Regions from separate parts of the Paenibacillus sp. FSL H3-0302 genome, predicted to be linked through region 1. Evidence: riboswitches for the same ligand, from Rfam matches in the RefSeq annotation. Region 1 holds a riboswitch; each other region holds the start of a gene.
The links. A riboswitch is a leader RNA that binds a small molecule or an ion and turns the genes downstream of it on or off. The one in region 1 is predicted to bind thiamine pyrophosphate.

Region 1 (10,091 bases):
GTGGATAGTTATCAGCTTTATCAGCCAAACCCACCTTAGCCAGCAGTTGAAGGCCCCGCTTACGCGCTTCTTCCTTGGTTCGTTTCAAGACAGTTACCTGTCCCTCCATCACATTGCCTAGCGCAGTCATATGCGGAAATAAATTATACGATTGAAAGACCATCCCTGTTTTCTGCCGAAGAGCTAATACGGAATTCTGAGGAATTTTCTTATGATCTGTAAAATTGATGGTGATATCCCCGAGTGACAGGCTGCCTTGATCCGGGATTTCCAACAGATTAAAACAGCGCAGCAGTGTAGTTTTACCGGAGCCGGATGGCCCAATAATGACAAGTACCTTTCCATGCTCCATTTTCAGATCAATACCCTTTAACACTTGGAGTGCACCGAAGGATTTATGCAAATTAATGATTTCAATCACAAGTATCTCTCCTTTAGGTCGCAGAGTAACGATCGAGTCGTTTCTCCAAGTAATTTTGCAGCGCCGACAGCACAGAACAGAACACTAAATAAAACAATCCTGCTTCGGAGTATACCAGCAGAGGCTCATAAGTGGTAGAGGCTACCTGCTGAGCAGTTCTAAACATCTCCGTATAGGTGATGATCGCTGCAAGCGATGTATCTTTGACCAAGCTAATAAAAGAATTGGATAACGGCGGTACAGAAACGCGTGCAGCTTGTGGCAGAATTACGCGGCGCAGAGCCTGCCCACGAGTCATCCCGACTGAGAAGGCAGCTTCCCACTGGCCTTTATGTATCGACAGGATAGCAGCGCGTACGATTTCCGATGAATAAGCCCCTACGCTAAGGGTAAATCCAATGGTGGCGGCAATGAAAGGGTCGAGTACAATACCAACAGCCGGCAAACCATAAAATATAATAAATAGCTGCACTAACAACGGGGTTCCCCGAATGACCCATACATAAAAACGGGCGATTAGCTTCGGAATTACCCACGGTGAAAGACGTGCCAACGCGGTTAGGATCGCCAAAATCAATCCAAGCACAAAGGAAAGTAGCGCCAACGGAATGGTAAAAGCCACCCCGGCTTTAAGCAGGGGTAGCAGTGTATCTAAGAAAATTTGTATTTTGCGGTCATCCATTATTCAGACATCCTTTTTAGCTTCTAGGCTTAATTAGCCTTGCTAGCCTTGTATTATTTTGAAACGTCAGCTCCAAAGTATTTCTCGGAAATTTTCAAGTACGTTCCATCACTTTTCATCTCTTTAATCGCATCACTGACCGCATTCACCAGCTCATCATTGCCTTTCAGGAATACCGCGGCACTTTGTGAGCCTTCAGGAATCTCATCAACCACTTTAATTTTTGCATCTGGTTTTTGTTTTTTCAGATCCAGATAAGACAAGCCATCATTCACAGTTGCATCAATACGTCCCGAAGTCAGCAGGTCCATCGCTTGATTGAAACCGTCCGTAGCTACGATTTCAGCACCGTTCTCACGAGCGATGTCGGATAAGTTACTGGTCAGGGATTGTCCGGCTTTTTTACCCTTTAGATCAGCAAAGGTCTTAATATCCTCATTGTTTTCGCTCACGATCAATACTGCCTTGGATACAATATAGGGTTCAGAGAAATCATATTTCACTTTGCGATCTTCGTTAATGGAAACTTCATTAAAAATGACATCAAACCGTTTCGCATCCATCCCAGCAAAAATACCATCCCACTGAGTTTCAAAAAATTCAGCTTCAACACCTAAACGTTTGGCTACTTCTTCGGCAATTTCCACGTCAAAACCCGTCAATTTCCCCGCAGTGTCATGATAAGTAAAAGGTGCATAAGTCCCTTCTGTACCTATCCGCAATTTGCCGCTGGCCTTCACAGCCTCCAAACTGTTTTGCGCTGAAGATGCTGCTCCACCATTCGTTCCAGCTGTTGGTTCAGCAGCCGTATTGGTATTCGAATTATTGCCGCAAGCCGCTACAAGAACCACGGTTAACGCCAATATAATAGTTAAACTCCATTTTTTCATTATTAAATCCCCTCTCTCTATCCGGTTTTTTTCCGGTAAATTGAATAGTACACTGCCATCACATGATCGTCAATACTTTTTTCCGATTATATACATCGGAATTGTAATATTAACTAGATTTCTACTTATATCTTACCCAATCTTGGATTAATCCTTCACTTCTTTCTCTCTTTACTTCTCAGAAAGATATGGTATATTTATAAACAAATTAATATGGACCTGTTATTTCACTAGGGGAGTCGGCCGACTGAGACGGAGCTTCAAGCTCCGGACCCTTGGAACCTGATCTGGATCATACCAGCGGAGGGAAGTGGAGCAGAATTTTCATCAAGCATGTTAAGTGTTATTATGCAGAATGAACTTTTTGACCCATTCATTTCCTCTGGAAATGGATGGGTCTTTATTTGTTTAGGCGCTCCACAAAAATATTAGGAGGTTAGATCATCACGACCATTTTATCTATTCAAGGCCTAACCTACTCTTTTCCGGAAACTGAACAACCCCCTGTATTCGCAAATCTATCCATGGATATCAGGCAAGGGGAATTCGTCTCCGTAGTAGGTGCTAGCGGATGCGGGAAAAGCACATTTTTCAAAACGGTTGCCGGTTTACTCGAACCTACTCATGGAAAAATAAAACTCCCTACGCTCCCCTCAACCGCTAGTCGTTTAGGTCAGATCGCTTATATGCCTCAGCAGGATTTATTGCTGCCTTGGAGAACAGTGCTCGATAACTGCCTTTTGCCCTGGGAGATCAAGCCCAGATTTAGTAAACAGAAAACGATCACTCAGATTCGGGAAATGTTGGCCCGCTTCGGCTTAACAGATGTAGAGAAGGCTTATCCCCATGAACTTTCGGGAGGTATGAAACAGCGAGTAGCATTTCTGCGCACCTTAGTGGCTGGAGGCGGAAGTGGTCTTATGCTGCTGGATGAGCCCTTTGGCGCTCTCGATGCCATGACCAAACGTGAGATACACCGTTGGCTGTTGGAGTTATGGGGTGAACTGAATCAGACGATTATGCTCATCACTCATGATCTGGAAGAAGCCCTATTGCTCAGTGACCGGATTTATTTATTATCTGGCGGTGCGCACAGCGAATTACAGGAGATCGTTGTCGATCTACCAAAACCAAGACATTATAAGATGAACTATGAACCCCGGTTTATAGCACTACGGGCAGAGTTGGAGCGAAGATTGCATGCAACCTATACCTTTTAAAAAACATCTAGACAACTATGCTCCCTTCCTTCTTCTGGTACTGCTCATTCTTGTAATCTGGGAGTCAGCTGTTCGCCTTCACATGATTCCAGCCTTTATTCTCCCTGCACCTTCATCTATTGGCATCGCATTGATCGAGCAAAGGCAATTGTTATTCGGACAACATTTATTAGCGACGTTGCAGGAGATACTGGTAGGTTTTGTCCTTTCTGTGGTTTGTGGTGTATTGCTGGGTATTGGAATGTTCCTGTTTCGCCCCGTAGAAAAGGCCATCTATCCCTTCCTTATCATTAGCCAGACGGTCCCATTAATTGCGCTATCGCCCATTTTTATTATGTGGTTCGGATATTCGCTGTGGAGCAAAGTGGCTGTGGTGTTTTTGACGGCTTTTTTTCCAGTCGTAGTGAGTACATTTGATGGACTTCGTACAAGTGGCCAGACCTACAAGGACTTATTATTAACATTTGGTGCAAACCGCTGGCAGCTGCTTGTCAAAACCCAAATTCCACTGGCGCTGCCTGCTTTTTTCTCTGGCTTAAAGCTGTCCATTGTATACTGCGTCATCGGAGCTACTATCGGGGAATGGCTCGGCGGCAGTAAAGGACTCGGTTACTTCAGCCGCAGAATGGCCGGAAATATGCAGAGCGATGAAATGTTCGCGGCTGTATTTCTGCTGTCCGCGCTTGGTGTTGTACTTTTTCTGGCGATAGCTTTACTCGAACAATTATTTTTAAAGAAAAGAGGATCTAACCAATGAATCATTTAAAATCCCCACAACGAGGACTTATTTCTGTATTTCTAGTATGCACACTTTTGCTCTTAAGCAGCTGCGGGAAGGCAGACAAGCTAAATAACAACTCCCAAACCGGTTCCTCCAATACCGATAATAAGCAGTCACACAAGCTGACGATTATGCTTGATTGGTATCCCAATGCCGTTCATTCCTTTCTATACGCTGCGCAACAGCAAGGATTTTTCCAAGAGGAAGGTTTGGATGTCGAGATCAAAATGCCTGCGGACAGCAATGACGCCCTAAAGCTTGTAGCAGCAAATCAAATTGATCTAGCACTCAATTATCAGCCTCAGGTGCTTATGGCACGCGGCGAGAAAATCCCTGTACGTTCGATTGCAGCAATCGTGCGGCATCCACTGAATCATCTGATGGTTCCTCAGGCAGGCAGTATTCATAGTCCCAAAGAGCTCGCAGGAAAACAAATCGGCTATTCCTCCATTCCGCTCTATGAAGCAATGATTCGGACAATGATCCAGAGTGATGGAGGCGATCCTTCATCCGCCAAGCTAATTGACGTAGGTTTTGACCTTATCCCTGCGATCTCTACAGGACAAGTGGACGCAATAATGGGCGGGTTCATCAACCATGAACAACTGATCCTTGAAAAAGAGGGACATCCGGTCACCTCGCTTAATCCAACGGATTACGGAGTACCTGACTATTATGAGCTTGTGCTGGTGGCCAGCGAACAAGGATTGCAAAATTCTGAAGCCTACTTTAAAAAATTTCTAAATGCCATAACAAAAGGACAGATATTTGTGGAGCAGAATCCTGAACAAGCCCTGGATTTACTGGTTGCACATGAAGATGCAACTTCACCGCTCGACAAGGAGATTGAGAAAAAAAGTCTTGAGATTCTACTGCCACTGATGAATGCTGGCGATCAATCTTTTGGTTATCAAGACCCGACATCTTGGGAAAAGGTTCAGCTGTGGTTATCCACCAACGATCTTCTACCAGAAGATATTAAAGCACAGGAAGCTTTTATCAATCTGTAACGTTTAGTTAGTTATTCATACAAGCTTGAGGAGGAATTATGATGAGTTACTTAGCCAAAGTACGGGAATCCAACCCCTTGATCCACAACATCACTAATATTGTAGTAGCCAATTTCTCAGCAAACGGTCTGTTGGCGCTGGGTGCCTCTCCCTTTATGGCGGATGCCCACGAAGAAGTGATCGACATCGCCGCTATGTCGTCTGCTGTAGTTCTAAATATAGGCACACTCAATGACTACGCCATTCAATCTATGTTGCTTGCTGGTAAATCCGCTAATAAACACGGGGTTCCCCTAGTGCTTGACCCGGTAGGTGCAGGCGCAACTTCTTATCGGACCGCTGTCACTCAAAAGCTAGTGAATGAGATGCAAATCACCGCACTGCGGGGGAATGTGGCTGAAGTCGCTAATGTGATTGGGGAGAGTTGGTCCATTAAAGGGGTGGATGCTGGCGAAGGTGAAGGCGATGTAGTCCTTTTGGCTGAAGCTGCTGCGAGGAAGTTAAGCTGTGTGGTCATCATAACTGGAAAAGACGATGTGATCACGAATGGAAAAAACACTTATATTTCCAGCAACGGTCACCCTATTCTCACGAAGGTTACAGGAACTGGCTGCTTGCTCAGTGCTGTTGTGGGTGCATTTCTCGCGGTAAGTGGCGGTGCCTCGTTGGAGGCCGCAGTGGAAGCTCTCTCCTTCTATGGAGTAGCCGCTGAAATCGCCGCTGAACTAACAACTGGTCAAGGGCCGGGAAGCTTTCAGGTTGAGTTTCTAAATCAACTGACATGTGTCACGCCAGAAGTCTTCCTAGAAAGATCTAGCATCAAACAGCTCAGTTAATGACCCTCAAAGGAGTGTATTCGATGATTATATCCAAAGCTCTAACCATTGCCGGCTCCGATAGCGGCGGTGGTGCTGGCATTCAGGCCGATCTAAAAACCTTTCAAGAGCTTTCTGTCTATGGCATGTCCGTCCTCACAGCTGTGACAGCGCAGAATACGCTGGGTGTCCAAGGGGTTTATCCAGTGACTCTGGAAGCTATAGATCAGCAGCTTGATTCTATAGGACTTGACCTGCAACCAGATGCCGTAAAGACCGGGATGTTATTTAACAGCGACATCATCCGCATTGTGGCAGATAAAATTAAGTATTACGGCTGGTCTAATCTTGTAATTGATCCTGTGATGGTCGCTAAAGGAGGGTCCACACTGCTGCTGCAGGAGGCGGTTCAATCCTTAATCAGCCATCTGCTGCCCTTAGCATTGGTGACGACACCCAATATTCCCGAAGCCGAAATGATCACAAAGATGACGATCTCCACCATCGAAGAACGCAAAAAAGCAGCCAAAATCATTCATGGCATGGGCTCCAAATATGTAGTGCTAAAAGGGGGGCATGATACCTCAACCACAGCCGTAACCGATCTTCTATATGATGGTCAGGAATATACCTTATTGGAGAGTAGCCGGATTCAGACCAGACATACGCATGGTACAGGCTGCACCTATTCAGCAGCGGTCACCGCCGAGCTAGCCAAAGGCAAATCCGTAGCTGAGGCCATTCAAACTGCCAAAGCATTTATACAAGCGGCGATTGAGGACGAGCTGGGCATAGGGGCTGGGCATGGACCAACCAATCATTTTGCTTATCAAAACAGACTGCGAGGGATAAACAGTGCAACGAATGAACAGTGAACATCTGCGAGATCTATTAAAAGTCTATTTCATAATGGGCAGCGTAAATTGCCGTAAAGCTCCCGTTAAGGTGCTGCAGGAAGCGGTAGCTGGGGGCATAACCATGTTTCAATTCCGTGAAAAGGGTACCGGATCCTTAAGCGATAAGGCACGACTTAATCTTGGCAGACGACTTCAAAAGATCTGTCATGCCAATGGCGTGCCCTTTATCGTGAATGACGACATTGATTTAGCGATCGCACTTGATGCGGACGGAATTCATGTAGGACAGGAGGATACCCCTGCATTGGCGATCCGCCAGCTACTTGGAGAGAATAAAATCATTGGTGTATCCGCTCACTCCTTCGCTGAAGCTCAGCAGGCGATTGCCGATGGAGCCGACTATCTGGGCGTGGGTCCCATTTATCCTACGTCATCCAAGGAGGATGCCAAAGCTGTTCAAGGCACTGCGATGATTGAAGAACTAAGAAATAAAGGCATTACCATCCCTTTGGTTGGCATTGGGGGAATCACGCTGCAAAATGTTGCACCAGTATTAACAGCTGGTGCGGATGGGATCTCTGTTATCTCAGCGATTGCCGGAGCTGAAGATATTACCACAACTGCCAGAGGCTTCGTTGACAAAGTCAGTTTAAGCGGGACATAAGCTCATACAGCTCTTCACTGCTTAAATGCCGCCATTGTCCCAGCTCCAAGCCGTCTAATGTAATATTCATAATTCTTATGCGCTCCAGCTTTAGTACTCTATATCCTAACTCCTTGCACATTCTGCGTATTTGCAGATTAAGACCTTGAGTTAGGATAATTCTAAACTGACATTCTGTGATCCGATAGACCTCACAAGGTTTCGTTGTGACTCCCAGAATGTTCACGCCGCTAGACATCTCTTGTAAGAATTCTGACGTAACCGGTTTGTCTACATGAACTACATATTCTTTTTCATGCCCATTCTCGGAACGCATCATTTTATTTACAATCTCTCCATCGTTGGTTAACAAAATGAGGCCTTCCGAGTTTTTGTCTAATCTGCCAATCGCAAAGATCCGTGAAGGATACCCTACAAAATCAATAATGTTCCCAGCCACATGTGGGGCTGCTGTACAGGTAATACCTATCGGCTTATTCAAAGCGAGATACACTGGCTCCCCTTTACTGCTTGTTATCGGCTCCCCATCGATCCATACGATATCCTCTGGCTCTATAAGAATGTTCGCCTCACAGACAATACCGTTTACAGCGATTCGACCTGCTGCAATTAATCGTTTGGTTTCCCTTCTGGAACAAAAGCCTGTTTCGCTTATATATTTATCGATTCTCACTGCTGATCCTACTTTCATTCTATATACTTACCTTACCTCTAGTCATAAAAAAACACCTGATTTTAACGATCAAAATCAGATGTTAACCTTCAGGAATAACCCAGTTTAAGGGAGCTATTTGGTGCTTCCGCTTTTTTTCACGTTACTGCCCTTGCTTCCACCTGCACCTTTAGCACCTGGACCCGTCGTTGGGTCACCTTTTGCAGGTTTAACTGGTTTTGCTGTTTTGTTCCAGCGTGTCCAGCCTTTACTCCCCGTACCTCTGCCTGTGCCGCCACCTTTACTTTTTGCACCCATCATATCACTCCGTCAGTCATTCAGAATTCGTATAGTTTATACACTTTACCTATCTTACCACACTCTCAACCTTTCTGTTTAAGTAATAACAAATGCTTCATCTAACTAGCCACTGTTTAGAATTTAGCATCTTTATTCATTTCATGAATATCAAAGGTATCCTGATGTATTTCGATGGCGATGACGGTGTCCTTTTTTTCAAAAAAATGCACATGTCCTAACCGCTTGTCCTCCAGCTCTATCCATCCAGCATCGTTTAATTTATTAAAATAGCCGTCAGGCCGATAAAGACCTTGTTCTCCCCCTATATTATCCGACTCGTACTTTGCTCCAATTTTTATATTAGGGTTATTTGAATTTGTTATCACTACGATTTCTTTGGCATTCTTCGGAATAGGAATTTCGGCATTTATAGAGGACACTCCATACTCTTGTTCCTCTTGAGTTGATGATGTACAACCGCTTGTAAACAGGATTAATGGTAACCATATAAAAGCTAATAAATATTTATTCAATGGTATCCTCTCCTTCCATAACTTATTTTACCAAATTCAAAATTAAAATAAAAACACCCCACCAAAGACTAAGCTTTGATGAGGTGTCTATTCACATCAGCTTTGCAGCTCATGCATGGACTTATTTCGGTTGAATATAACCTTCTGCTTTCAGAAGCTCAGCGATCAACACAGCACCGCCAGCCGCTCCGCGCAGGGTGTTATGGGAGAGACCTACGAATTTGTAATCATAGAGGGCATCTTCCCGAAGTCTGCCCGTCGATACGCCCATTCCGTTCTCGATATCACGATCCAGCTTGGTCTGTGGACGATTGTCCTCTTCAAAATAGGTAATGAACTGTTTAGGTGCGCTAGGCAGTTCAAGCTCCTGAGGACGTCCTTTAAAACTCTTCCAGAGATTCAGAATCTCTTCTTTGGACGGTTTTTTCTCAAAAGAAACAAATACAGCAGCCATATGTCCATCCGCTACAGGCACACGGATACACTGCGAAGTAATCGTTGGCGCTTCACTCTTTACGATACCCTCTTCTTGAACACTTCCCCAGATCCGCAAAGGCTCTTGCTCGCTTTTCTCTTCTTCGCCACCGATGTAAGGAATCACGTTGTCCAGCATTTCTGGCCAGTCTGCAAAAGTCTTTCCTGCACCAGAAATGGCTTGGTAGGTGGTGACCACCACTTTAGATGGATTGAAGTCTTTGAGCGCATGAAGTGCAGGCACATAACTTTGAATGGAGCAGTTAGGTTTAACCGCAATGAAACCTGTCTCTGTTCCCAGACGTTTTCTTTGCTGTGCAATAACCTCAAGATGCTCCGGATTAATCTCAGGAATGACCATAGGCACGTCAGGCGTCCAGCGATGCGCTGAGTTATTGGAGATTACTGGTGTTCCGGTGCGAGCATAAGCCTCTTCGAGCGCTTTAATCTCATCTTTTTTCATGTCTACAGCACAAAAAATCAAATCCACGTCCGCAGCAACTTCTTCTACCTTAGAAGCATCTTGGACCATAATATTCTTTACGTTCTCAGGCATTGGAGTAGATAACTTCCATCTGCCCTTGGCCGATTCTTCATACGTTTTTCCAGCAGATCTAGCACTGGCAGCAATCGCAGTTACTTCAAACCAAGGATGATTCTCTAGAAGGGCAATAAAACGTTGTCCTACCATACCTGTGCCGCCAACTATGCCGGCTCTTAGCTTTCTTGACATCAGAAAATACACTTCCTTTTGATTAACTGTCCTATTGTGAATAATAGGCCGATAATTAA
Region 2 (10,091 bases), 690 kb from region 1:
GGAAATCCAGTGGAGGCCGTCGTGGCGAGAATATTGTTCTTAATAAATTCATCCAAATGTTCCAGTTGGTGATTTAATCCCGAACGCTGCATTTGCTGGTTATTCCATTTCTGTACAGCCTGAGACTGAAACCATTCACGAAACTTTAAATCGTCAATATCGAAATGAAAAGAGAGGTAGATATAGTTGCTCAGGCCAGAATTAACTACATAATGACGTAAGCCAGGCGGAATAATTAACCAATCTCCTTTACCAAAGGCAATGGAACTTCCTTCTACATATTGATGGGAGTTGCCGTCGTAGCAATACAATAGTTCGAAGATTTTGTGATGATGATCAGGGTATGTCCACCCAGGTTCTGCTACACGATAATGAACACCGATCAGCTGCAGTGTACTTATAATGTTCGGAAAGCTGACTTTGTAAGCGATAGGAGTTCTCCTCCTTAGGATCAATAGGGATGTTCTTAATTATATCAAGGATACCTATACATATGACCATTTTGCAGTGTGAGCCGTTGATCATTCCATGGTTTTCGTTACAAAAGGTCAAAAAAAAGAATGAAATCATCATTTGAATCACTTTAGAGAACAGGGATAATGGAGGGACCTAGGGAAGTATTTCGAGAAACGGAAGGAAGTGTAATGAAGTGAGAAAGCTGTGTAGGAATATACTAATCTTATCTTCTTTACTTATGGCTTCATTGACTCTTACTCACGGTAAAACAGAGGCATCCCTATTAAAAGATGGGGCAGAGAGGCAACCTCCAACCCAAATTGCAAGCGTATACAAGTTCAATTTTACAAACCAAGTTAAAACAGGATATCAATCCGTTAGGTATGATCCTAATCGCGGTGCACAATTGTATGACTCATCTTTAGGTTATGGTTTTGTTCAAGAGACCAACGCTTTACCCGCCAGAGAAGTGCACACCGACTCAATTACATCCGATGGAACAGGTTTTTTCATCACAGAACCTATTTTTTTTGCTGAACCTAAATCTGAGAAAGATAATTATAACAACTACGGAATGGCGTTTCGAATGGATGCTCCCCCTGGAACCTACAACGTATATGTAAAAACGACTTCTGACGCAGAGGATGGGATCGTGTCAGTATCCGGAATGCAGACCAGCCGCTTGTTGAAAAGTGGACATTGGGACGCTGCAAAGCTTGTACCCGTCAAGCATACGGCTGTAGCCAAAGGGAAAGAGTGGACTTATACGTATGTAAACGGCCGTGACCATATAGATATTGAGATCGAACCGAACAAAGTGAACACAGCTGTGGGGATTGAGGAGATCATACTGGAACCGATTTTGCCTCAGCATAGAGCAGTTGGAGCTCTTCCGAATTTGTTTATACTTGGAGATTCTACTGTCAAGTCCTACACCTTCGACGAAGCACCAATGAGTGGTTGGGGCCAGATTATTGGCAGTATGTTTAATCAACATAAATTGAGTGTAACTAACTATTCCATGGGGGGACGCTCGTTTAAAAATGCCTATACAGAAGGTCGACTGAACGACATTTTACTGAATGGCAGCATTGGGGATTATGTGTTTATTCAATTCGGACACAATGATGAGAGCGCAGATGAGTTCAGACGTTACGGCAGAGGTTCGACAGAAGCAATGTATGAAAATTACCTTAAAGAAGTCTATCTCCCTGCGATTCAAGCCCGGGGCATGATACCAGTACTGGTAACCCCAATGTCCAGAATTAAAGGGAATGCAAGTCCGGGATATATCTATGAAAATTCTTTTAAATCAAGAAAGTTTGTAGATATTCTTAAACGGGTCGCAGATGAATCTGGAGTTACACTTATTGACCTTAACTCGGAAAGTCTGAAATATTATAACGAGATCGGTGTAGAAGCAATAACAGCCCTCTTCATGTCTATTGAAGCCGGAGAAACGCCAGGCAAAACAAATGACGGAAGTTACGCTAATGGGCATCCTTCAAAGAAAGTCGATGGGACTCATTTTAAAGAAGCGCTCGCCAAACAATTTTCACGGATGATTGTCACGGAGCTTGTAGAGAAAGGTGCTACTGGCGATTCTACTGCTGCCTCCATTACTCCTTACCTTAAAGGGAACGTTAAGCATGCGGCACTAACAGGGAACTGGGGTAAGATTTTTCCGGAAATAACGAATGATACGACGACTGGGGAAGCTGCTTATTACCGTAATCAAATTGAAAAATTAATCCAGCTGGGAGTAATGGGCAAAGACCGTCAAGGGAATTTTAATCCGGATACGGAGATGACAGTTGCTGAATTCACACGCAGTATTTCTAAGTTAATGAAAGTGGAAAGATCAGATCTTGCCTATTATCCGAAAGGTAAGCTGTCACGTGAAACGATGGGTGCTATTCTCTATGACGTTTACCAAATAAAGTTTGCTAATAAACCTAAGTACATGACTGATTATAACGGCACAGCAGTAGTGCCAGGAGATCCTGGCTATGATTCGAATTTGGAGCCAGGAGCTAGAGGTGCGATGTACTATCCTCTTGTATCCTGGACGCAGCTTGTTGATACAGCGGACATTTCTCCTTATTTAATTTCAAAAGTGAAAAGTGCATATGAATTAGGACTCATTAGATCTGAAGTGGGGATTGCCAGAGGCGAAATGGTCAATGGGACAGAACTAGAACCTACAGCTATAGTGACCCGGGAGAAAGCGGCCAAAGCTCTGTACTTTATGTGGGTGCTGGAACATGAAGTGAATGCAGAAAATCATGTTTCTTCTCTAAAATAGTCAGGGTGAACAATTCAAGGCACAGCAGCGATGCTGTGTCTATTTGTATGCAGTGAATTCCTCTCCACTTACAGCAGTATATCTCTCACGGTTGTTTATATCTACTTTCATTGTGGTAAGTAAGATTCGTAAAGCGATTTAAGAAAATGACAAACCCAGCGTATAAACGTGCATAGTTGTGCCATCCTAAGACGATCAGTTAACTATCAATTTGCTTAACGAGAGGAGATAGGGAAGATGTCAGGCAACAATAAACAAGCTACAAAAACCTTACCCCCACAGGAGCAGCATCATCAGCCAGGGATTGAGAGTGAAATGACGCCGCTGCCCAAATACGAGCCGGCAAATTATAAAGCAGCAGGTAAACTGCAAGACAAGGCGGCGTTAATTACCGGTGGAGACAGCGGAATTGGGCGTGCAGTTGCTGTGCTTTTTGCTAAAGAAGGCGCTGATGTGGTCATTTCATATCTTAATGAACACTCAGATGCAGAGGAAACTAAACGTCAGGTCGAGCAGGAAGGCCGCAAATGTATCCTAATTCCAGGTGATATCGGTGACGAGAAATTCTGTAAGGATCTTATTAAACAGACGGTGGAGGGCTTAGGAAAGCTTGATATTCTCATCAATAACGCGGCAGAGCAACATCCGCAAGCTAAGATCGAGGATATTACTTCCGAGCAGCTTGAGCGTACTTTCCGTACGAATATATTTGCGATGTTCTATTTAACAAAAGCAGCTATGCCTCATTTAAAAGCAGGATCTACAATTATAAATACAACTTCAATTACCGCTTATCGCGGAAGCCCGCAGCTGCTGGACTATTCATCAACTAAAGGAGCTATTCTTAGCTTCACACGATCCTTGTCCACGAATCTGGCAGAGAAGGGCATACGGGTAAACGGTGTTGCACCAGGTCCAATCTGGACACCGCTGATTCCCTCTACCTTTGATGCAAAACAGGTTAGCGAGTTTGGAGGTACACAGCCTATGAAACGGCCTGGACAACCAGAAGAGCTGGCACCAGCCTATGTATATCTGGCCTCTGACGATTCCAGTTATGTGACTGGACAGGTTATTCATGTAAATGGTGGCGAGGTAGTAAACGGTTAGATCAGTACAGCTAATGTGAATAAATGGGTGTATTTCAATAAAAAAATATGTTACTATAAACCACGTTAGCATTTTAAAATTGTATATTTATGTCACTAGGGGTGCCGATTGGCTGAGACGGAATGGATTTCCGGACCCTTTGAACCTGATCTGGTTAAGACCAGCGTAGGGAAGTGGAGAACGAATTTCTGTTGTCGGGCTATTTGTAGTGCCGTCTATATACAGATTCTGACTGCCTTCCTTACGGGGGGCAGTTTTTTTGTTTTTTACTGACCTACAGGGAAGTGAGAGAGGAGATCGTGATGTTGCAAGCTGAGATCCATCTAATATCAGACGGCAAGCTACAGCTGAGACATTTTGTTGAACTAGCTGTCACGGTGCAGACATGGGTCGATTATATTCACCTGAGAGATAAGCAATGTCCTGCATGCGAACTGCTCGCTGCGGCACAGAAGCTGTTGGCTACCGGTATGCCCGCTACCAAACTGATAATCAACGACCGGATCGATGTAGCCTTGGCAGCTGGTGCCGCGGGGGTTCAGTTGGCTTGGCACAGTCTGAGTCCGGTTACAGCCCGGCGAATTGCACCTCAGCTTCGGCTGGGGAGATCGGTTCATTCTCCGGTAGAAGCGGCGAATGCCTCAGAGCAGGGAGCTGATTATTGCTTGTTTGGTCATGTATTTCCCTCGGATAGCAAGTTAGGGCTGCCCGCACGTGGGTTAGAGCTGCTTGCAGAAACGGTGAAGACCAGCTCTATTCCTGTAATTGCGATTGGCGGAATTAGCCCCGCTAATGCGGCGCAGATCATTAGACAAGGTGCGGCAGGAGTTGCTGTGATGTCCGGTATTTGCGGAGCGGATGATCCTTATGAGGCCGCCAAAGCTATTCATAAGGCGGTTCATTCATAGCCTGGAGGTAACAGCATGGGCGAAGGGGGTGATTCAGAATGAAGCTGTTGATTAACGGGAAATCCGCAGAGTGTTCTGGTGGTATTCAAACTATAGCTGATTTGATCAGTCTTCCTGAGTGGTCGGGTCGTCTGATGATCATTGAGCTGAATGGAGAAATTGTCAGTAAGGAGAATTATGAAAGTACTGCTCTGAGCGAGGATGATCGTTTGGAACTGGTGCACTTTGTTGGTGGGGGTTGAGATGGAGCGGTATAGAATTTTGAGAAATTTATACGAACCAAAGGGAGGTAATTTCATGCATGACCCGTTACATATTGGCGGCATCGAATTAACCAGTAGATTATTTATCGGAACCGGAAAATATAGCCGGAATACGCTGATCCCCGAAGTGATCGCAAGCTCTGGTTCTCAGGTGATTACTGTAGCGCTTCGCCGAGTGGACCCGCAAGGTGGAGCAGAAAATATCATGAACCATATTCCCGGCCACATGACTCTTCTGCCTAATACCTCAGGAGCGCGTACAGCGGAAGAGGCAGTCCGTATTGCAAGATTAGCAAGAGCTGCGGGACTGGGGAACTGGGTCAAGATCGAAGTGATCAATGATCAGAAATACCTGCTTCCAGATAATCTGGAGACCATACGAGCTACAGAGATTTTAGCAGCGGAGGGTTTTGTAGTATTGCCATATATGAGTCCGGACCTTTCGGCTGCTTTACGTCTGAGAGATGCCGGTGCTGCTGCTGTGATGCCGCTTGGTGCGCCGATCGGAACGAATCGCGGCCTGCGCACCAAGGAGCTTGTGCGTATTCTTATTCAAGAAGTGAATTTGCCGATTATTTTAGACGCCGGAATTGGCAAGCCCTCGGAAGCGGCGGAAGCAATGGAGATGGGGGCCGCTGCTGTTCTGCTTAATACGGCTATTGCAACGGCACGTAATCCGCTCGTCATGGCGGAAGCGTTCCGCGAGGCGATATCCGCTGGCCGCAAAGCTTATTTGGCAGGACTCGGTCCTGTAGAAGAAGTTGCTTTTGCTTCGTCACCGTTGACTGGATTTTTGAACTGAATTTGATAGGTCACGAAAGGAGGGAAGATTAGCATGAGCTTTTTTGACACACTGGCCCGCTTGGAGCAGTATCCTTATGAGCAACTGTGGAAGGAGTTCCGGGAGGATGACGTTAGGCGGGCGCTTGGAAAAGACAAGCTGAACGAAAATGATTTGCTGGCATTGCTCTCTCCGGCAGCAACGCCGCTGCTAGAGGAGATGGCGTTGGCTGCACAGCGACTGACCCGTGCACATTTTGGTTATTCGATGCAGCTGTTCACACCGATGTATCTTGCGGATTTTTGTGTGAATCATTGTACCTACTGCAGCTTCAGCTCCATTTATGATTTTCCGCGCAAAAAGCTGTCCTTGGAGGAGGTTCGCAGGGAGGCTGAGAAGATTGCAGCTACAGGTCTGCGGCATATCCTCATTTTGACTGGTGAATCGCGCCGGGAGAATCCTGTCTCATATATTAAGGATTGCGTAGATGTACTCAGGGAATTTTTTTCCTCTGTCAGTATTGAGATAAATCCTCTATCAACTGCAGAATATAAAGAGCTTCTTCAAGCAGGGGTGGATGGATTAACACTATACCAAGAGGTGTACCACCAGGAGACTTACAGAAAGCTGCATGTTAAAGGGCCTAAAAGAAACTACCGGAATCGCCTGGATGCACCTGAACGCGGCTGTCAGGCAGGTTTTCGTTCTGTGAATATTGGTACGTTGCTCGGGATGTATGATTGGCGGCAAGAGGCATTCCAAAGTGCCATGCATGCCCGCTATTTGCAGGATCGGTATCCAGATTGCGAGATCAGTCTGTCACCTCCGCGGTTTCGGCCTTATTTAGGGGAATTTAACCCGGAGTGTGATGTTACCGACCGATCGCTAGTGCAGATTATTTTGGCATACCGGTTATTTTTACCCCGTTCGGGCATTACTTTATCTACAAGAGAGCCTGCCTCTCTACGCGATCATTTAATTCATCTAGGAATAACTAAGATGTCAGCCGGGGTCACTACTGAGGTGGGCGGTCACACTAATGCAGGGGGAACTCCGCAATTCGAAATATCCGATAGCCGTAGTGTGCAGGAGATTACGGAAATGCTATATACGAAGGGTTTGCAGCCCATTTTTAAAGACTGGGATATCCTGACCGAATCAACAACGTAACGCTTGTATTATCAATTATTAATCACTAAATGGACCCCTGCGAGATTCATGCGGAGGTCCATTTTTTATTGTATAGAGGGTGTTTAGTTTCCGGCAGAGAGCTCATCGAGAGACATTTCGAAACTCGGTGCCATATGAGTCAGAAAATAATCCACTTCCTGCAGGTCAAGCCCACGAAGTTTTGCTGCTGTCTGCTCCTTCGCGGCGGCAAATTCTCGGTTTCCTGCAGCAACTTCCCATACGCATTTCAAATAAGCATCCAGCCGATCAGCGGCTTTCACATAGCTGTGCAGCAGAATGTCCTCTGAATCGGGAGGGCTGTCTTCCGGCCGTATAAGCTGAGTGTAGATGCTTTTCAGCTCTGATGGAATCATTTCAGTTAAGCGATCAGCCGCAACTTTCTCCATTTCGCGGAAGCTGGTGAGCAAGCGAGGATTGTTGTATTTTACCGGCGTGGCGATGTCACCTGTGAACACTTCGCTGGCATCATGGAACAGAGCTAGGGTTGCTGCTCGTTCTGCGTTTAGTGAACGTCCAAAATGAACATTACCGATGGAACAGAGCATATGTGTGAGCAATGCAACATGAAAAGAATGCTCAGCGACGTTCTCCGGTGCGGTGCTGCGCATCAAGCTCCAGCGCTGAATATACTGAAGACGATATAGATAGGCAGAAAAATGGTAGCTCAATTTTAAAGTAACCCCTTTCATGCGGTGCTAGGTATGATATTATTATACTAATTGTATCAAACTTTAGATAACCTGGAACTGCCGAGAGGAGCTTGAATGAAGATGCAGCATTTTGAAGACAGTATTTATAACCTTATCGTAGAAACTTCCACGAATTTGCCGGGAGATGTACGCCGGGCAGTTGCAAAAGGTCGCGCGCTGGAAGACAGGGCTACCCGGTCCGGTCTTGCTTTAACCACGATTGCGCAAAATATCGGAATGGCTGAGCAGCAAGTGTCTCCGATCTGTCAGGATACGGGAATGCCTACATTTATCATTCACACCCCTGTGGGAATCAATCAGATTGAGATGAAAAAAGATATTCATAATGCCATTGTACGAGCGACCAAGAATGGTAAACTTCGTCCCAATTCTGTAGATTCATTAACAGGTGAGAATAGCGGAGATAACTTGGGTGCAGGCACACCAGTCATTCATTTCGAACAATGGGAAGAGGATAAAATAGACGTTAGACTTATTCTGAAGGGTGGAGGCTGCGAGAATAAAAATATTCAATACAGTCTCCCGGCAGAATTAGAAGGACTCGGCAAAGCGGGTCGGGATCTGGACGGAATCCGTAAATGTATTTTACACGCGGTATATCAGGCGCAGGGACAAGGCTGCAGTGCCGGTTTTATTGGCGTGGGTATCGGCGGTGACCGTACGACTGGCTACGAGCTGGCTAAGAAGCAGCTGTTCCGCAAAGTGGAGGATGTTAATCCAATAGAAGACCTTAGTAAGCTGGAAGACTATATTATGGAGAATGCTAACAAGCTTGGAATTGGCACGATGGGCTTTGGTGGTGAAGTATCGCTGCTGGGCTGTAAGGTTGACGTAATGAATCGTCTGCCAGCTAGCTTTTTCGTATCTGTTGCTTATAACTGTTGGGCCTTCCGCCGCCAAGGGGTGCTGGTTGATCCATCCACAGGCAATATAGAGGATTGGTTGTATGAGAGTGGTACAGGGATATCTGTAGATGATGAAGGGGCACATGAATCTGAAGCGGTAATTGCTGAGGGAGCTAACAGCCCAGCCTCTGAATCGCGGGAAGTACGTCTTACAACGCCGATAAGTGAAGAGGATATCCGTAGTCTGCGTGTTGGAGACGTGGTTATTTTATCCGGTGAAATGCATACAGGCCGTGATGCTTTGCACAAATATTTAATGGATCATGAGTCTCCGGTAGATCTGGAAGGGGCTGTGATTTATCATTGTGGTCCTGTGATGATGAAAGATGAGGAAGGCTGGCATGTAAAAGCTGCGGGACCAACTACGAGCATTCGTGAAGAGCCTTATCAAGGCGATATTATCAAAAAATTTGGAATCCGTGCAGTCATCGGAAAAGGTGGTATGGGTCCAAAAACGTTAAAAGCGTTACAGGAGCACGGCGGGGTATACCTCAATGCGATTGGTGGAGCCGCCCAGTATTATGCAGAGTGCATTAAGAAGGTCAACGCTGTTGATTTTATGGAATTTGGTATTCCTGAGGCGATGTGGCATCTCGATGTGGAGGGTTTTGCAGCGATTGTGACGATGGATGCTCACGGCAACAGTCTGCATGCGGATGTGGAAAAAGATTCTGCAGCTAAATTGACTCAATTCAAGGAGCCAGTGTTTAAATAAATGGGGTTACAACCGGTGGATAAGTCATGAGGAGGGCAGATTCTCTGAATGGCTTTTCCATGGGTTCTAATCAAATTATAAGGATTTATATGTCCAGACTATAAATGATCCTTAAGGAACGCCGAAGGCGTTTTTACCTGTCTAAAGGAGGACAACGAATGGCACCACATTATATTAGAAATGGGTTTCTTAACGTTACGCCGTATTTTATTGCGGAAGATGCAGACCAATTGATAGATTTTGTTGTGCACTGCTTTGATGCCAAAATTATTGATATGCTGCGAAATGATGAGGGAAGGATTAGGCATGCCGAGGTCAGAATCGGTGATTCCATCATTGAGATTTCCGAAGCGAATGAAAAGTATTCACCGGTACAGCTTGCCATTCATCTTTATGTAAGAAATGTTGATGAGACCTACCGCAAGTGCCTGGATGCCGGGGCTTCTATTATTGAAGAACCACTGGATAAATCCTATGGAGAAAGAGGAGCAGGGGTTAGAGACCGTCAGGGTAATCAGTGGTTTCTTGCCACCCGTACAGAATAAACTCATGTGTTTTTACAAAAGTAATACAAAGTAACAGTCCAGAGTTAATCAACTCGGGCTGTTATTTTTATATAATCTACTCTGGAGGGCTTATGTCACGGTCATAGTCGTACTGGTATTTTGAAGAAAATGAAGTTAGGATAAAAGATACAATGATAAAGGGAGAGGCAAATTTCAGATGAAACCGTTTCGCGCTCGTCTT
Region 3 (10,091 bases), 2.4 Mb from region 1:
GAATTAATCTTTAGTCAATTCGCTGGTTTTTTAGCAGGCGTGTTGGTCTCTCCCCTGCTTAATCGCCGCTTCGGTAAACGTGGAGGCATCCTCATTGCCACCAGTCTTCTACTAGTTGCAGAAATTGCCTACGCCTTTCTACCACCTTGGGGCTGGATGTATGTTATCGCTGTTGCCGCAGGTTTTGGTTTCGGGATGATCGAAGCGGTTATCGGCACCATTATTATTGGTGCTGTAACCGAAGGAACTGCTATTGCAATGAGCCGGCTTGAAGTGCTATTCGGGATAGGCGCACTCGTGATGCCGCTTATCGCCAGTCCACTCATTGCTGCCGGAGCGTGGAGATTGGCCTTTCTAATCGTCGCTGCCTTCTCCTTAATTTCTCTTATCCTCTGGACAAGAGGGCATTTCGGTAATCTACAACGAATGCTGGATGAACGTGCCTCTGTCCAAGGAGCAGACAATTCGCAATCCTCAAGCTCACGTTCTAACAAAAAATTTCCGTATAAAGGTAAGCAATGGATTCTGTTAGGGATCTTCATCGTTTTCTTTTTTCTTTATGTAGGCACAGAGATGAGTTTAGTCAACTTTATGCCGGCTATCTTTATTGCCAAGCTAGGGATGACGGAGTCTGCCGCAGCACTGACAGTCACTTTCTTTTGGCTGGCGATGTCTACAGGAAGATTGTTTGCGGGTGTAATTGCCGAAAAAATATCTTACCGCGTGTACATTCTCAGCAGCTGTTTACTTACCTTGTTACTGCTGACACTCTTTCCGTTCACTGACAATCGAATGGCTGCTTTCATTGTAATTCTGCTGCTGGGGCTGTTTATGTCCGGTATTTTCTCCATTGCTTTAGTCTTCTCCAGCAAAATGCTGCCTGGCACCGAAGAGTCAACACCCAGCATTATGATTGCTTCCGGAGGTGTTGGCGGTGCTTTGCTACCTCTGTTTATGGGCTGGTCTATGGACCATTTAGAAGTGGCACAAACAGCCGGATTACTCGCCGCTTTTGCCGCCTTCTTGTTTCTGCTAAGCATTGCCGCATGGAGGTTCCAGTCCATGCAAGCGGTGAAAGGAAAGAGTTCCCGTATTTAGAACAGTATCAACGTTATCCTTTTAGGGTAATGTGATCTATAAGCATATTCTGAGCACAAGGATGGACGATGAATGAATGAGTCTTCAACTGAGCCTTTGTTACATACTGCGCTCATGCAGTTTATATTTCCCTTTTCTATAAAAAAGGGCGATTCTAAGCAGCTTATCCAGCAATTACAGGATGACGGCTTCACACGTTTTTTTCTGGATAATAAAGAGCTTGAAGCTGCCTACTACGGAGATGGCTACTGTGTTTCCCATGAACGAATGGAGCGCACCTATTTACCGTTTGCTGCACATGTCCTTTTTCCACGCAGGAAGGATGCCGACTCGTTTCGCCGTTTTTCCAGAGTAAATAATCTCGACTGCATTCTGGAGATTCCGCAGCAATCTATATTTTTCAAAATTCTCTCGACGGATATATTCATATGTCCTTTTCAGCTTGGATTCGTGACGATACGTGTCCAGCTGGAGGGGGATTCAATTCCCTTTAGTATTGCCCTAGAATTCGCGGATCGTTTCCGTGCGCTAGAGAATACCTTCATACAGGATGATTACACTTATATTCATTGCGGGGAACAGACCTATGAGATGGTAGAGGATTTTGTCTTCCGAAATTTGGTGGATGGACTGGAGCCATATCTGGATCAATCGGATATCAATGGGGCTTATTTCGAGACCCTTCCTTTTTTCGTAGATGAAAGAATGCAGGTGCAAGCTTTTTATGGCTTTCAGAATGAAGAAAGCTCTGATGAGATTAGTGTAAATCTGCGCTATCGTGCCTCACAGCTTGATGGAATTGATCTAAACGGAAAGCCCTATGCCAGTGCCAGCGATCCAGCATATATTGCGAACTATTGTCATGAACACTCCTATAATCGCTGGGGTCCAGACACGTATTATATGATGAATGAGCAGACCTTTTGCTGCATGACCCGCGCTGAACAGGAGATTGCTGTTAGTCTAGCCAACCAGATGTACGGGCAATATTATTACGGATTTTTACTCAATATTTTCCACAAAATCGTTCTGCTAAAGCTAGCCAATATGCACTCCCGACTTCGGATTAATCATGATTATGAGGAAATAGACAATCTAATCTACTCCATTAATAAGTTCTCGGCAAAGTTCTACTTCTTGGAGTTGATTTCCCAGTCGCAGGGCCGGGAGATATTTCTTCAGCTGCGTAAAGTATACGGAAACGATGCTTTGTTCGAGGAAGTGAAAGAAACCTTAAATGACCTGTTTCAGTATCAGGATAAGTTTCAATCCAAGCGACGGGATAATCTGCTGATGATTCTTACTGTATTTACGGTAGTAAGCGGGATTTACGGCATGAATCAGGTCATTGACGATCTGGATGGAAAGATTCAATGGAGTAAAATGATTGGTTATTCTCCCTTTGAATTTCTTGCCCTCTTCGTGATCATGAGCGGGATTCTGATCAGCGTTGTCCTCACGCTAGGGGCGCTGGTTAGTGAGCTTAAACGGCGTCACCGCAAGAAATATAAAGATCTAGACTAGCAAAAAAGAAACTACTGGATTGGAAAAATTCAGGAGTGCACTACTAGACATTCCGAGTACAGCCGTCTATAATACACCGTATGCGAGAAATATAAGATATAAAGTATGGGTACAAAACTTATGCTTACTTATATTGCACATAGAAATACCCGTTAACTTCATAGAACCAGGGGTGCTGGAATTGGCCGGCTGAGATTGTATCCCACAAGATACTGACCCTTATACCTGATCTGGATAATGCCAGCGTAGGAATCGCCAATTGGTTCTGGTCCCTGTGACCTTAACTAACCTTGCGCCAAGCCAGCGTCCCGATCACTCGGGGCGCTTTTTTTGTAAGATCACTAAAAGATGTAGAAAAACGTACATACTACACTTTACGGTTCATGTTGTGAAGACGGGATTCTTGTAACCTTAAAGGAGAGAAGAAGACATGCACCTTAAAAAAGCACTTACGTTGTGCCTCACCTGTGTACTCATTCTTGCCATTGCCGGATGCGGCAGCAACAATGGGAATACAGCCGGAAACAAAGCAAATGCTACTGATCCAACTGCTGCGGCTGGGACGGATGCTCCAAAAGAGCTCACCAAAGTTAAAGTCGCACTCGACTGGACACCGAACACAAATCATACCGGTCTATACGTAGCTAAGGATCTTGGTTACTACGCTGAAGAAGGTCTGGACGTCGAGATCGTTCAGCCAGGCGCAGCGGGTTCTGATACTATGGTTACTTCTGGCGAAGCCGCATTTGGCATCAGCGCCCAAGAAGGATTAACACTAGCCCGTCTACAAGGCGTACCCCTTGTCTCGATAGCAGCTATTATTCAGCATAATACGTCGGGATTCGCTGCTCCAGTAGATCGCAATATTAAATCACCAAAGGATTTTGAAGGTAAAACCTACGGAGGCTGGGGCTCACCGGCCGAAGAAGCAGCCATGAAAGCTATCATGGATCCTGAAGGTGGCGATGTGAAAAAGGTGAAGCTGATCAGTATCGGTGAAGCTGATTATTTTACCGCCGTCAAACGTGACATTGATTTCGCCTGGATTTTCTACGCTTGGACTGGTGTTGAGGCTGAGTTACGTGGCGAGCCATTGGATATGCTGTACTTAAAGGATTATGCGCCGCAGCTCGATTATTACACGCCTGTGCTGACGACGAGTGAGAAGCAAATTGCAGATCATCCTGATCTGGTGAAGGCCTTCATGAAAGCCACATCAAAAGGTTATCAATATGCCATAGATCATCCGGAAGAGGCTGCCGGTATGTTATCGAAGGCCGTTCCTGACCTGGACGCCGACCTTGTCCTAGCTAGCCAAAAATGGCTTAGCCCAAAATACAAGGACGATGCTGCCCGCTGGGGCGAGCAAAAAACCGAGGTCTGGCAAAATTACGGCGACTGGATGTATGATCTGAAGTTGCTGGATAAACCGCTGGATGCTGCTAGTGCATTCAGTAATGATTTTTTACCGGCGGAGTAAACAACAATTGTAATGAATTACTTCGTTATCAAAGTTGGCTTTTTGAACTTACCTTATAAAATGAGAGGATTGATTATTGTGGCTAACACCCTACTAAGCATTCAAGTAATTCCAAAAACTCCGAACAACGAGGATTCCATCCCATACGTAGATAAAGCGATTGAGGTCATTCAGAAATCCGGTGTTAAACATCAAGTGAATCCGCTGGAAACCACAATGGAAGGTGAGCTTAGCGAGCTGCTGGAGGTTGTGCGTCAGATGCAGGAGGCGTTGATCGAAGCAGGCAGTCCAAGCGTAATTTCGCAGATCAAAATCGCTCATAATCCTAACGGAATCAGCATGGATAAATTGACGGAGAAATATCGGCCGTGAGATCGACCTGGAAGCTAATATGGCCGCCCCTTGTGGCGGTCGTCTTCTTTTTAACCGTATGGCAGCTATCTGTATCTGTATTTCATATTGAATCCTGGATTCTGCCGAGTCCTGCTGATATTGCTCGTGAATCCACCAGTAACGCTTCTGGTCTTTGGGCTCATACGATGGCTACGCTGCGGCTCACTTTAATTGGTTTTCCCATTGGTACGGGGGTAGGCCTGATCGTTGCTTTGCTTTTGCATCTTTTGCCTTGGGCTAGACGGGCTTTTTATCCACTTATTATTCTGAGTCAAAATGTTCCCTCCATCGCGCTCGGACCCCTGCTCATTATCTGGTTCGGCTTTGGTCTTTTGCCCAAAATCGTGCTGATTACACTAGTATGTTTCTTCCCGGTAGCTGTCGCTGCGATGGGCGGTCTGGCCCAAAGTGATCAGGTCATGATGAATTATATGAAAATGGCTGGCGCAAGCAAGTGGCAAATTTTCACCAAGCTGGAGCTGCCCTCTTCTATCCCGGCACTATTTTCCGGCGTAAAAATATCTGCTACTTATGCGGTTATGGGCGCCGTGGTCGCTGAATGGATTGGCGCGGATAAAGGTATTGGCTATTATATGCTTCTGCAGAAATCCGCATATCGTACGGATCGGATGTTTGTTGCTATTGTTATTATTGTACTTTTAAGTCTTGTACTCTTTGCTATTATTGCATTGCTGGAAAAATGGCTGGTTCGCTGGAAGCCGCGCCGTAACTCATAGAAAGGAAGATGCCTGTATGTCTCAAGCGACGCAAATGCAACACAGAACAACAGAAGTCATAAGCTCTCCTGAAGCTCATACCGTGGCACCCGCCCTTGAAGTGAGCGGCATCTCCAAATCTTTTTCCCATCGTCGCCGTGAGACGAACGTTCTGAATAATGTCTCTCTCAAGGTAGAGCAACAAGAGTTCGTTTCGATCGTTGGTCCTTCCGGCTGCGGAAAAAGCACCTTATTCCATATGATTGGCGGCCTTGTGAAACCCGATGCAGGCACGATCCGCATGAACGGTAAGGTCGTTACAGGTCAACGCGGTGAAATTAGTTATATGCCGCAGCAGCCTGCTCTTTTTCCTTGGCGTACGATTGAGGATAATGTGCTGCTTGCTGGGGAGATCAAGGGCGCACTGCGGGATGGAGCCCGCGAGGAAGCGCGCCAGTGGCTTGCCAAGGTTGGGTTAAGCGGGTTCGAACATGCTTATCCGCATATGCTGTCTGGCGGGATGCAGCAGCGTGCAGCTTTTCTCAGAGCATTGCTCGCTCCGCAGGAGCTAATGTTGCTGGATGAACCTTTCAGCGCACTGGATGCACTAACTCGCAGTGAAATGCAGCGCTGGCTACTTGAGCTGTGGGAAGAGAATCGCCGCTCTGTGCTGTTCATCACTCACAACATCGAAGAAGCGTTGCTGCTCTCTAATCGTATCTATGTATTTTCCGGTCGCCCCGGCTCCATTCTGCATACAGTCGATGTGCCGTTTCCGCGGCCACGCCGTGATGAGATTACGGACTCTCCCGAGTTCCTTAAGCTCAAACGCCAGTTGTCACAGTGGATGCGAGAGGAACAAGCTAAAAATAGGCAGCCGCTAGCTTAATCGCTAAGCTCTGTAAACTGATATCGCTGGTATAGCGGTGTCAGTTTTTTTATTTTGCAGCGATAAACTCCTACCCTATTTTCAATTAACGCGGATGTATCTGCTCAATTAAACAAATTTCACTCATCATAGTAGGGATCACATTAAATGTGTGACGAAAACCGACTCCCTGTTGGTAATGGATAGTAACCGAGCGGGCTGGGGACATTCTACGGGATTTATACCGTTGATTTGCTGCTTCGGGCCGGATTTGGCTCATTCTGCGGGATTTATACCGTTGATTTGCTGCTTCGGGCCGGACTCGGCTCATTCTACGGGATTTATACCGTTGATTCACTTCGTCGGGCCGGATTCGGCTCATTCTGCGGGATTTATACCGTTGATTTGATTCGTCGGACCGGACTCGGCTCATTCTGCGGGATTTATACCGTTGATTTGCTGCTTCAGGCCGGACTCGGCTCATTCTGCGGGATTTATACCGTTGATTTGTTTCGTCGGGCCGGATTCGGCTCATTCTGCGGGATTTATACCGTTGATTTGTTTCGTCGGGCCGGATTCGGCTCAGTCTACGGGATTTATAACGCTGATTTGATTCGTCGGGCTGAATTGCACCCGATCTAGGGCATTTTTGCCTTTCTTTTGCCTCTTTAGGCTGAATCGCACCGATTCTAGGGCATTTTTGTCTTACTTTTGCTACTTCGGGTTGAATTGCACCCGATCTAGGGCATTTTTGCCTTTCTTTTGCCACTTCGGGTTGTATTGCACCCGATCTAGGGCATTTTTGCCTTCTATTTCCCACTTCGGGCGGAATTCCAGTGACTCAGGGGCATTTTTGCCCTTATTGTTCCTCTTTAGCTTTTAGTTTGAATTAAATACGAGACTATGGCATCAACCAGAATCGGTGTTGTTTATTATTATTAATTTGTTTAAAGGTCACAGCTATAGTCGCACTTACATTCTACTCACTACTCTTACACATACTCCCACTACTCACTTTTACTCCTACTCCTTACCTCAATCCCAATACTTACCCCTGCTCCTTACTTCCTACACTCACATCTGCCCCCTCCTCCTCTCCCACCAACCGAACCTAAAAAAGGCCCCCATAAACGAGGCCTTTTCTTCATTTCCTAATCATAGCTCGGAACACGAATTTGGGCAGTACTGCCTGTCTGCGCCATCGCGACTTTTGTCCCTTCGCAACGGGAGCGAACAAAAGTCGATGCAACCACTCCAGATTGAGTTTTTTCCATAGCGCTGGTGCAGGAGTAACTTTTCCCGCTATTACATCTAAGCTGCCCCCCACGCCAAAAACAACTTTTACCTGCGTAAGCTCCTGTTTGTGCTTATATACCCATTTGTCAGAGTATGGCGCACCCATCGCAACGATCAGGAAATCTGGCTGTGCGCGCTGTATTTCTGCTACAATGGCAGGCTCCTCTTCCTTGGTAAGAAAACCATTATGTCTTCCTGCAATCTTCACATTCGGATATAACTCCGTGATCTTTTCGACCGCTCTACAGCTGGTAAGCTCATCTGTTCCCAAGAAATAAAAACTCCAGCCCAAGCTATTTCCTTGCTCCAAAAGCTCAAGAAGCAGCTCATATCCAGTTACCCTCTCAGCAATAGGATCGCCTTTTCTTTTTGATGCCATCACAATGCCAATCCCGTCAGGAGTGATTAAATCCGCTTCTTGAAGTATGGTTCGTAGCAGCTCGTCCGATTGACTTGTTATCGTAATTTCCGGGTTAGCCGTGATCAAATGGAAAAGTTTCGATTCCCCAGATTGAATATGTTTTGTTAGATGAAGTGTTGTCTCATGTAGTGTTAGTTTTGAAAAGGGAACTCCTAATATTGAAACTGTCCCGTCCATATAATCACCTCTCACTAAAATTCCACTTCAATATACCTTACCATAATCAAGAGGAGGAAGGGGAGTCATTTAAGTTACTTAATCACCACAGCTACTACGCTACCCAAACACTTCAGCCATTCCACCGCTTCAACCATTTCAGCCCACTACAGCCATCCCCAGCAACCCCGCCACCACAGCTACTCTACTCACCCAAACACCCTATAGCTCCACTCACTCCTCCATAAACTTCCACCACTCTACTAACCAAGGTTCATCGATCCCCCGCATGCGGAATTCCTCTACAAGTATCTTCCGGAATCGTTTTTCCATTTTGACAAAGTTATTATCCTCTTGGTACATAGGGGCAAAGGATTCATCATCTCTAATAAAACTCCAAAAATCGCCTGCACACTCCAAAATCTTTTGGCCGACAGTCGTTTGTTTGGCTACAGGTACCAGCCATTTGTCATAGGGGTAGGGGTGACCTTCAATAGTAATGGCACAGCGTAATGCTTCTTTATAAAGAGAAACCGCTAAAAATAAAATAGGAAAGGCGTCGCCACGCACTACAGGATTATCTAAGCTTTTGGCATAACTTCGTAACTGTATGTATGAATTCTTACGAAATCTCATTAGGACTCCAGGTTGGAGGGGCACATAGGCATCAAAAAGTGACTTTACATCCAATCGGTCATAGTAGATATAAGAAATAGAAGCATTCCACAGCCATTCCATATTTCCGCTCATTAACGCCGCTTTGATTTCTGATATTTTATGCAGTGTGTAATGTCCGGTCTTGCCGCTGGGAAGTCGTAAATCCATAAAAAAACTACTTTGCTCCGGGATCAGCCCCGCTTGCTCGAACCGATGATTAATGCTGCTATAATACTCGTCCTGACAAATAATGATTACATCCACATCCGACTGCTCATCCACCACACCAAGTGCGGTCGATCCATCAAGGAGAATACTTACCCGCTGACTCTCCTCTTTCATTAACGGATGATTTAGAATTTCTTGTGTGAAATACTGCCCAATTTCCTCTAATAATTCGCTATGAACCTGCATCTTATCAGGTGTTAATAAAATATCCGACAACACTGATTTCACCATTTCAACCCCAACCTCCAATCAATCTCAATTTCTCAAAAAATAAAACGCTTACACCTAACCTAATATTTGGATAATGGAGTACCATTCTACACTCCTAATATATATCTTGCAAGGATAAATGAAGTACCCTTTTGCCTAAGCCTAAATATAATGAAGTATCTATTTACTTGGAAAGGGGTAAAAGCATGGCGCAGCCAAAAGTGATTGCTACAGTCCGCTCTGCCGGACCGATCGGAGATATAAAAGTAAATGTCGTCACGAATCGAGTATACTTTGTAAACCCAGACACCGAGGCTGGAACTATCGGGGTATTGGAGGGCAGAACTAATCGCATTATCGCTCGGATCCCTGTAGGAAGACTGCCGTCTCAGCTCGGAATCAACCCCCAAACCAACCGGATTTATGTACCTAACTTCCGTGACGAAAACGTATCTGTCATAAACGGGCGGACAAACCAGGTAATCAAAACTGTCAAAGTAGGCCGATTCCCAGACAATATCGGAGTAAATGTTCGAACCAATCTGATTTATGTAACTAGCGCATTCGGAACCCTATTCGTCATAGACGGGAAAACAAATCAGGTCCGTAAAAAGATTGAAATCGGTGGACGCCCCTCCAGAATTGTTATCAATGAGCTTACCAACCGTGTCTATGTGACCAATACAGTAAATGATAGCGTCACCGTCATTAACGGAACTACACAGGCGATCATTGCGACAATAAAAGTCGGAAGTAACCCCGTGATAGCGCCAGCACTTAATAAAATTACCAATCGTATTTATGTCGCTAATAACTTGAGCCGGTTTCTTTCTGTGATCAATGGCCGAACCAATAAATTGTTGCGTAGTGTACAGCTGGGACGTTTGCAAAGTGAGGTCGTTATAAATCCGCTGACGAATCGTATTTATGTCTCAAGTGCACAAGTGGAGGGTAAGGGCAGGCTGTTTGTCATAGACGGGCGCAACAACAAAATTATAACCACAAAGGTGTTGCCTACCTCCTCCAACATGATTATCAACCCGA

Region 2: another riboswitch for thiamine pyrophosphate. It lies ahead of MHH50_RS09610 (thiamine phosphate synthase); the one in region 1 lies ahead of MHH50_RS12775 (ABC transporter ATP-binding protein).
Region 3: another riboswitch for thiamine pyrophosphate. It lies ahead of MHH50_RS02150 (ABC transporter substrate-binding protein); the one in region 1 lies ahead of MHH50_RS12775 (ABC transporter ATP-binding protein).

The regions. Positions count from the first base shown of each region.
Region 1 covers NZ_CP150284.1:2,895,465-2,905,555, reverse strand. The annotation lists gene MHH50_RS12790 (amino acid ABC transporter ATP-binding protein) at 1-421, opposite strand, end outside; gene MHH50_RS12785 (amino acid ABC transporter permease) at 435-1,103, opposite strand; gene MHH50_RS12780 (amino acid ABC transporter substrate-binding protein) at 1,157-1,993, opposite strand; TPP riboswitch at 2,216-2,319, shown strand; gene MHH50_RS12775 (ABC transporter ATP-binding protein) at 2,518-3,213, shown strand; gene MHH50_RS12770 (ABC transporter permease) at 3,194-3,970, shown strand; gene MHH50_RS12765 (ABC transporter substrate-binding protein) at 3,967-5,004, shown strand; gene thiM (hydroxyethylthiazole kinase) at 5,046-5,840, shown strand; gene thiD (bifunctional hydroxymethylpyrimidine kinase/phosphomethylpyrimidine kinase) at 5,864-6,694, shown strand; gene thiE (thiamine phosphate synthase) at 6,684-7,340, shown strand; gene MHH50_RS12745 (pseudouridine synthase) at 7,321-8,013, opposite strand; gene MHH50_RS12740 (DUF3934 family protein) at 8,128-8,310, opposite strand; gene MHH50_RS12735 (hypothetical protein) at 8,427-8,825, opposite strand; gene asd (aspartate-semialdehyde dehydrogenase) at 8,947-10,032, opposite strand.
Region 2 covers NZ_CP150284.1:2,206,985-2,217,075, forward strand. The annotation lists gene MHH50_RS09595 (AraC family transcriptional regulator) at 1-455, opposite strand, end outside; gene MHH50_RS09600 (GDSL-type esterase/lipase family protein) at 695-2,761, shown strand; gene MHH50_RS09605 (SDR family oxidoreductase) at 2,999-3,871, shown strand; TPP riboswitch at 3,959-4,060, shown strand; gene MHH50_RS09610 (thiamine phosphate synthase) at 4,156-4,779, shown strand; gene thiS (sulfur carrier protein ThiS) at 4,818-5,021, shown strand; gene MHH50_RS09620 (thiazole synthase) at 5,077-5,844, shown strand; gene thiH (2-iminoacetate synthase ThiH) at 5,878-6,993, shown strand; gene yfbR (5'-deoxynucleotidase) at 7,077-7,682, opposite strand; gene MHH50_RS09635 (fumarate hydratase) at 7,785-9,344, shown strand; gene MHH50_RS09640 (VOC family protein) at 9,503-9,889, shown strand; gene MHH50_RS09645 (ATP-binding protein) at 10,068-10,091, shown strand, end outside.
Region 3 covers NZ_CP150284.1:475,771-485,861, reverse strand. The annotation lists gene MHH50_RS02160 (MFS transporter) at 1-1,098, shown strand, start outside; gene MHH50_RS02155 (hypothetical protein) at 1,171-2,622, shown strand; TPP riboswitch at 2,781-2,891, shown strand; gene MHH50_RS02150 (ABC transporter substrate-binding protein) at 3,053-4,102, shown strand; gene MHH50_RS02145 (MTH1187 family thiamine-binding protein) at 4,181-4,474, shown strand; gene MHH50_RS02140 (ABC transporter permease) at 4,471-5,232, shown strand; gene MHH50_RS02135 (ABC transporter ATP-binding protein) at 5,267-6,100, shown strand; gene MHH50_RS02130 (hypothetical protein) at 6,332-6,721, shown strand; gene MHH50_RS02125 (WecB/TagA/CpsF family glycosyltransferase) at 7,224-7,973, opposite strand; gene MHH50_RS02120 (nucleotidyltransferase domain-containing protein) at 8,187-9,068, opposite strand; gene MHH50_RS02115 (YncE family protein) at 9,254-10,091, shown strand, end outside.